DNA from 2 places in the Parabacteroides sp. MSK.9.14 genome. Region 1 is predicted to be linked to the other one. Evidence: riboswitches for the same ligand, from Rfam matches in the RefSeq annotation. Region 1 holds a riboswitch; the other holds the start of a gene.
What was found. A riboswitch is a leader RNA that binds a small molecule or an ion and turns the genes downstream of it on or off. The one in region 1 is predicted to bind thiamine pyrophosphate.
Positions count from the first base shown of each region.

Region 2: it holds a riboswitch for thiamine pyrophosphate, as region 1 does, so the genes downstream of both, KTG12_RS08425 (TonB-dependent receptor) here and thiD (bifunctional hydroxymethylpyrimidine kinase/phosphomethylpyrimidine kinase) in region 1, are expected to answer to the same signal.

Region 1 covers NZ_JAHPXO010000003.1:139,094-142,480, reverse strand. Annotated here, with positions in the region: gene KTG12_RS02880 (thiamine phosphate synthase) at 1-409, opposite strand, end outside; gene thiD (bifunctional hydroxymethylpyrimidine kinase/phosphomethylpyrimidine kinase) at 406-1,245, opposite strand; TPP riboswitch at 1,266-1,366, opposite strand; gene KTG12_RS02870 (DUF5686 and carboxypeptidase-like regulatory domain-containing protein) at 1,682-3,387, shown strand, end outside.
Region 2 covers NZ_JAHPXO010000012.1:73,028-76,414, forward strand. Annotated here, with positions in the region: gene KTG12_RS08425 (TonB-dependent receptor) at 1-1,623, opposite strand, end outside; TPP riboswitch at 1,682-1,797, opposite strand; gene rimP (ribosome assembly cofactor RimP) at 2,013-2,480, shown strand; gene nusA (transcription termination factor NusA) at 2,488-3,387, shown strand, end outside.

The DNA of each region.
Region 1 (3,387 bases):
CCTGTCTGAGTGTTTCCGGCTTGAAACCGTTCCCATAACCTTCTTTGGATATGCTTTGAAAAATCGGGCTAAGAAACAGATAGTCGAGTTTCCCGAACTGTTCGAGTTCCTCGATCGAATGGCATGAACAGCTGATTGTGCCTGTAAAACCGTCTGGCGACTGGTTGTTGCGTCTGTTCAGGTGTATGCCGCCTAGGCCATATTCTATTGCCAGGTTGAAACAGTCATGAAGCACGACTTTCGGATAGTAGATATCCGGAATCCGATCCAGCAACTTGCGCAATTCATTTGCTTCGCTATCCGGTTTACGCAGGTGAAGATGTTGCATCCCTTCATCAAACAGATGTGAAAGGATGGAATCCTCTCCCTTGAAAAAATAGGGCGAAGTAATAACGATCAGCTTTTTCATACTTCTATTTTTATGAGGGGAACCGGATCGAAAAAATGATTGAGAGGTCCGTGTCCATGTCCAGTCTCAACATTGGCCCCGGCATGAAGGGCTGCCGTTATGTAATCTTTTGCCGCACGTACAGCGTCTGGCAGTTCTTTTCCTAAAGCCATATAGGCGGCGATGGCGGACGAGAGTGTGCAACCTGTACCGTGTGTATTTTGAGTCTGAATGGTCGGCACAGCCAGTCGGAGCGGAGCTTCATCGTGTGTAAACAAAATATCGGCCATTTCTTTACCTTCCAAGTGGCCGCCTTTCATCAATACGGCACGGCATCCCGAGACCAACAGCTTTTGTGCGGCCATTTCCATTTCTTCCTCGTTGCGTATCTGCATACCGGAGAGAAAGGCTGCTTCGTCAATATTTGGGGTGATCAGTGTGACGCGGTGGAAAAGTTCTTTCACGATGACTTCGATGGTTTCATCTTCTATCAGCTTGCTGCCGCTTGTCGAAATCATAACTGGGTCGAGAATGATTTTCGACGGGCAGAAATGATCGATTGAGCAGGCAACGATCCGGGCTGCTTCCCAGTTATGCAACATCCCGATCTTAACGGCATCGACGGTTAAGTCTTCGAATACGGCATGAATTTGCCCTTCGACGATTTCTGGAGAAACTGCGTGTATGCCTCTTACTCCCTGTGTGTTTTGGGCTGTGATCGATGTGATGGCAGAGGTTCCGAAGACCCCTAAAGCCGAAAATGTTTTCAGATCCGCTTGTATTCCGGCACCACCACTACTGTCTGAACCGGCAATAGTAAGTGCCACCGGATAGCGAAACGTCGTGTTTATTTTCATTTCTATATACAAAAGGAGGGAAAAAGCCTAATCTGTTCTTTCCTACGGCGGCATTACCCGCATCAGGTTCATGAGGGTATAATCTCAGCCCGTTAACAGTATGGCACCCCTTTCGGGAGACAAAGGTAGGAAGATTTTTTGTAATTGGAATATAATGTGCGTGTTTTGGAACACTCTGTAAAAAGAATCTGTTATACTTTTGCAGCGGTTTATTTAGAAACTGTTTTGATTTTTTACAAACAGCTTATTTTGCTGTTGGTTTTGTCTATGCTTTGAGTTTCTTTTGGTCATATCCGTCCCGCTCCTTCGCTAGATAGCCCGCTATCTTTCTCATTAGGGTGACGAATATGTTCCAAAAAGCTATCTCGAATCATGAGGTAAAAAATAAAAACAGTTTCTTGGGAATAAAGTAAAAATAAAAGGATAAAAAATCGTGATGGGGAAGAAGATTGTTTTTTTGCTGGCATCCTTGTTTACGGTATGGATAGCAAACGGACAGAATACTATTATAAAGGGAGTTGTAACCGATTCAATTACAGGAGAAAGATTACCTTATGTTTCTCTTATCTTTAAAGGGACGACAATTGGAACAGCGACTGACGGGGATGGCAACTTTTCATTCTCCGCTTTGACCGATGTCAAGAATTTGGAGGTATCTTATTTAGGGTATGACACGAAAGAAGTGAAGGTCATTCCGGGTAAAACGAATAATCTGAAAATAAAATTGGCTCCGAACGGGATCACGTTGAATGAGGTCGTCGTAAAGCCCAAGAAGGAGAAATACAGCAAGAAAGAGAATCCGGCCGTTAAGTTTGTAAAGCAAGTGATTGCTTCACGGGAAAGCAATGATCCGCGTAACCACGATTATTTCCAATACGATCAATATGAGAAGATGGTCTTTGCGATGAATGACTATCATCCCAAACCCAAAAAGAACGGAAAACCGGGCAAATTCGATTTTCTGATCGATTTTGTCGATACGCTTGATGTCGGTACGACTATTCTTCCGGTGTCGGAAAAGGAAAAGGTGGAATCTGTCTATTACCGTAAAGAGCCGAAGTCGGAAAAGCGTATTGTGAAAGGAAACAAGTCATCAGGTGTGGATGAGATATTCTCGCGTGATGGTATCCAGCAGTTTTTGAATGAGGTTTTCCGGGAAGTCGATATTTTCAAGAATGATATTCCTCTGTTTTTACAGAGATTTGTCAGTCCGCTGTCTACTATCGGACCGAATTATTACAAATATTATCTGCTCGATACGTTAAATGTGAACGGACAGAAATGTGTGGATTTGGGGTTTGTTCCTTTCAACTCGGAAACATTTGGTTTCACCGGCCATCTGTTTGTTACACTTGATTCTACGTTCTTTGTACAGAAGGCAATTTTGAATGTCCCCAAAGACATCAACCTGAACTTCGTTTCCGGAATGACGATCGAACAGACATTCGAACGCACGCCCGACAGTACCCGGATCATTACGAAGGACGACATCAACGTCAACTTCAAATTGAGCGAGAAATCGAAAGGTATGTATGCGCGGCGATTGAATATCTACAGCAACCATTCTTTTGATGAACCCGATGCCGAACGGGCGCTTGTGTTTAAGGAGAGTGCACCCGTCATTACGCTAAAAGACGCTTATCAGCAATCGGAGGATTTTTGGACAAGTAACCGTCCGGAGGAGGCAATAAAGAAGAATCCGAACTCGGTCGAAAAGCTGATGGCTAAATTCCGTTCTGTTCCGATCTTTTATATAACGGAGAAAGTAGTTTCAGTCCTCGTGTCCGGCTATATCCCGACGAATAAGGACCCGCTGAAAAGTAAATTTGAGTTCGGGCCCATGAACACGGCAATCAGTGGCAATGCAATCGAAGGAGCCCGTTTCCGTGTGGGAGGAACAACAACGACGGCATTTAGCAGGAACCTGTTTTTTGACGGATATATGGCGTATGGAACAAAAGATGAAAAGCTGAAATATGATGCTCTTGTCGAGTATTCGTTCAATGATCGTAAAGAATACCGTAAGGAATTTCCGCTGAACTCGATCCGCCTGGAATATATGTACGATATCAACCAGTTGGGACAGCAATACATGTATGCCAGCAAGGATAATATGTTCTTGGCCTGGAAACGCCAGAAAGA
Region 2 (3,387 bases), on a different contig from region 1:
GATCAGCTGGTTGCTGTAATCCATGAAGTAAAGATTGGCGCCGACATGGAAACGGGAGTTTCCGAAACCGTAACCCGCTTCATAGTCGTAGAGCGTCTCGTGCTGCGGGCGTTCGTCCCGGCCGGCCTCGGTGAAGTTGTCACGGTTCGGTTCGCGGTTGGCTACCGAGAACGAGACGAACGCGTTGTGGCCGTCCTTCTGGAAGTTAATGCCCGCCTTGGGGTTGAAGAAGTTCCAGTGCTTGTCGACATTCACGTGGTCGCCGGCTTTGTCGTCGCTGCCTTCGATCGTGTAGTGGATGCCCCGGTACTGCATGTCCAGATAACCGTTCAAGTTGGGATGGAACTGGTAATTGGCTTTGGCGTACATATTGTAATCCAGCTTGTCACCCGTGTTACGGTAATATTCGTAGTCCGGTTCGGGAAGGTTGTTCGATTGTTTCGCCCACATGACACGCCCGAAGTGGTCGCCGTCGTAACGGTTGATGGCGGCTCCGGCTGAGAATTGCAAACGCTCTCCCCGATAGTTGGCGCTGTAGATCGCTCCGTAGAAGTCGTTTTCCAGCCACTTGCGGCGGACGAGGTCCGTCTTGGCGATGGTGTCTCCCTGGCTGTCGATATATGGGGGCAGTTTGTAGTCCTTGACTTTGGCTCCTCCTTTATAATCTTCATAATAGCCTGCCCCATGTGTGTAATGGAGTGTCAGGTTCATGTTCCACAGATCGCTCAGGCGCTGGCTGGCTGTCAGGTGGTAGTTCTGCTGCCGGTAATTGTCTGTCTGGTTCTTGTAATATTTGGTGACCCCGTCTTCTTTATATTCCCCGCAAGGGTTGTAGGTGCGGTCTGAATCCAGCAGATAGGAAGGGACGCCGGTCCATGCCTGGTAGGTCTTCTCGATGCTGCCGAAAGTCTGGAAGCGAATCAGCGTGTTGTCCCCGTAGTAAGCCGCCGAAGCAAAGTAAGAGTGCATGTTGGCCTTGGCCCGATCGATGTATCCGTCGCTCTGGATATTGGAATAGCGGGCATCGAAAACGAAATGGTCCTGTAGAAGCCCGGTTCCGAGCTTGACAGTGTTCTTGACTGTCCCGAACGATCCGGCCGAGACCGAATATTCGGCATAAGGTTTCAACTCCGATTTCTGCGTCTGCATGGCGACGGTTGCTCCGAAGGCGGCTGCCCCGTTGGTCGAGGTCCCGGCTCCGCGTTGTATCTGGATATTATCGACCGAAGAGGCAAAGTCTGGCATGTTCACCCAGAAGACCGTGTGTGACTCGGAGTCGTTTACCGGTACTCCGTTGACTGTGATGTTGATACGGTTGGCATCCGTCCCCCGGATGCGGAAACCGGAATAGCCGATACCTGTCCCTGCATCTGACGTCATGATTACGGACGGCGATTGGAGGATCAGGAAGGGGATGCCTTGTCCGTCGTTCCGGCGATTCAGCTCGTCCTTTGTCAGTTCGCTGTAGGCAACCGGTGTCCCTTTGGCTACTTTGGTCGCGGTGACGACCACTTCGTCCAGCGAGATGTCTTTTGAGATTTTCAGAGAATCGGCAGGTACGGTCGTTTTGCCTTCCGCCGACAATGCCATTAATGTTGAGGCAATAATAAGAACACTTTTCATCCTTTTTCTTTTTGATAACCTGAATTTTAAAAGGAATAGCAGAGGTGGACTGTTTTTACTGAAGATACACTTTTTTCCCTTCGTCGGCATTACCCGTACAGGTTCAATGGGTATAATCTCAGCCTGCCTTCCTGTTTTTGGGTGTCATTCCGGCAAGCACCCCTTATATTCGAGGGCAAAGGAACGAAAAAAACGGGTAATGACCAAATGTTCTGATATATGCTTACTTTTGATATATTAAGTATAAATGTACGCGATAAATCTCTTAACATGCAGAAAAAATATATATTTATTTGAAAACTCACTGATTATTTGTATATTTGCAGACGATTAAGCGAAGATGAGGAGGGGGCGGGCAGTCCCCTTCTTTTGTTCTTAACTGTATGTATATGATTGAAAAGGACGTGATAAGTCAGTTGGTAGAAGAGAAATTAGCTTCTTCCGGCAATTATTTAGTGGATGTAGTAATAAAACCAGGTAACCTGATTATCATAGAAATAGACAATGATGAGGGTGTTTGTATCGACGATTGCGCTGAGTTGAGCCGCTATGTGGAAGGTCACCTGGACCGTGATGTGGAAGACTTTGAACTGGAAGTCGGTTCCGCAGGGATAACATCTCCGTTTAAAGTGCTTCGCCAGTATGTGAAAAATATGGGTAACGAAGTGGAAATGCTGCTTAAAAGCGGTACGAAGTTGACCGGCGTATTGAAATCGGCCGACGAAAACGGGGTGGTGGTCACTGTTGAAAAACAAGTGAAGCCCGAAGGAGCCAAGCGTAAAGTGACTGTCCGGGAAGACCAGTCATATACATTCGATGAAATAAAATATACAAAATACCTAATAAGATTCAAGTAAAAAGATTATGGCCAAGAAAGAGGAAACAATCAGTATGATTGACACACTTGCTGAGTTCAAGGAGTTGAAAAATATAGATAAAGATACGATGATCAGCGTGTTGGAAGACTCATTCCGCAACGTGATCGCTAAAATGTTCGGTACGGATGAAAATTACGATGTAATTATCAACCCGGAAAAAGGTGACTTCGAAATCTGGAGAAACCGTACGGTTGTCGCCGATGACGAACTGGAGGACGAGAATCTTCAGCTGACACTGACCGAGGCCCGTAAGATCGATGCCGACTGTGAAGTGGGCGAAGAGGTGACTGATGAAGTACATTTTGCCGATTTCGGACGTCGTGCCATCCTGAACCTGCGCCAGACGTTGGCTTCAAAAATACTTGAATTGCAGAAAGACAGTTTGTTTGCTAAGTATAAGGATAAAATCGGCAATATCATCGCAGCCGATGTTTACCAGGTATGGAAGAAGGAGATCCTGTTGTTGGATGACGAGGGTAATGAGTTGCTGCTCCCGAAAACAGAACAGATCCCGACTGATTTTTACCGTAAAGGTGAAACCGTGCGTGCTATCGTACAGCGGGTGGATAACTACAACAACAATCCGAAGATCATCCTTTCCCGTACAGACAAATTGTTCCTGCAGCGTTTGTTCGAACTTGAAGTTCCGGAAATCAACGATGGTCTGATCACCATCAAGGCGATTGCCCGTATTCCGGGAGAGAGAGCAAAAGTGGCCGTTGAGTCGTACGATGACCGTATCGACCCGGTCGGCGCCTGCGTCGGAATGAAAGGTTCCCGTATTCATGGTATCGTTCGCGAGCTGAGAAACGAGAACATCGATGTTATTAACTATACATCCAATATATCGCTGTTTATCCAGCGTGCATTAAGCCCGGCAAAAATT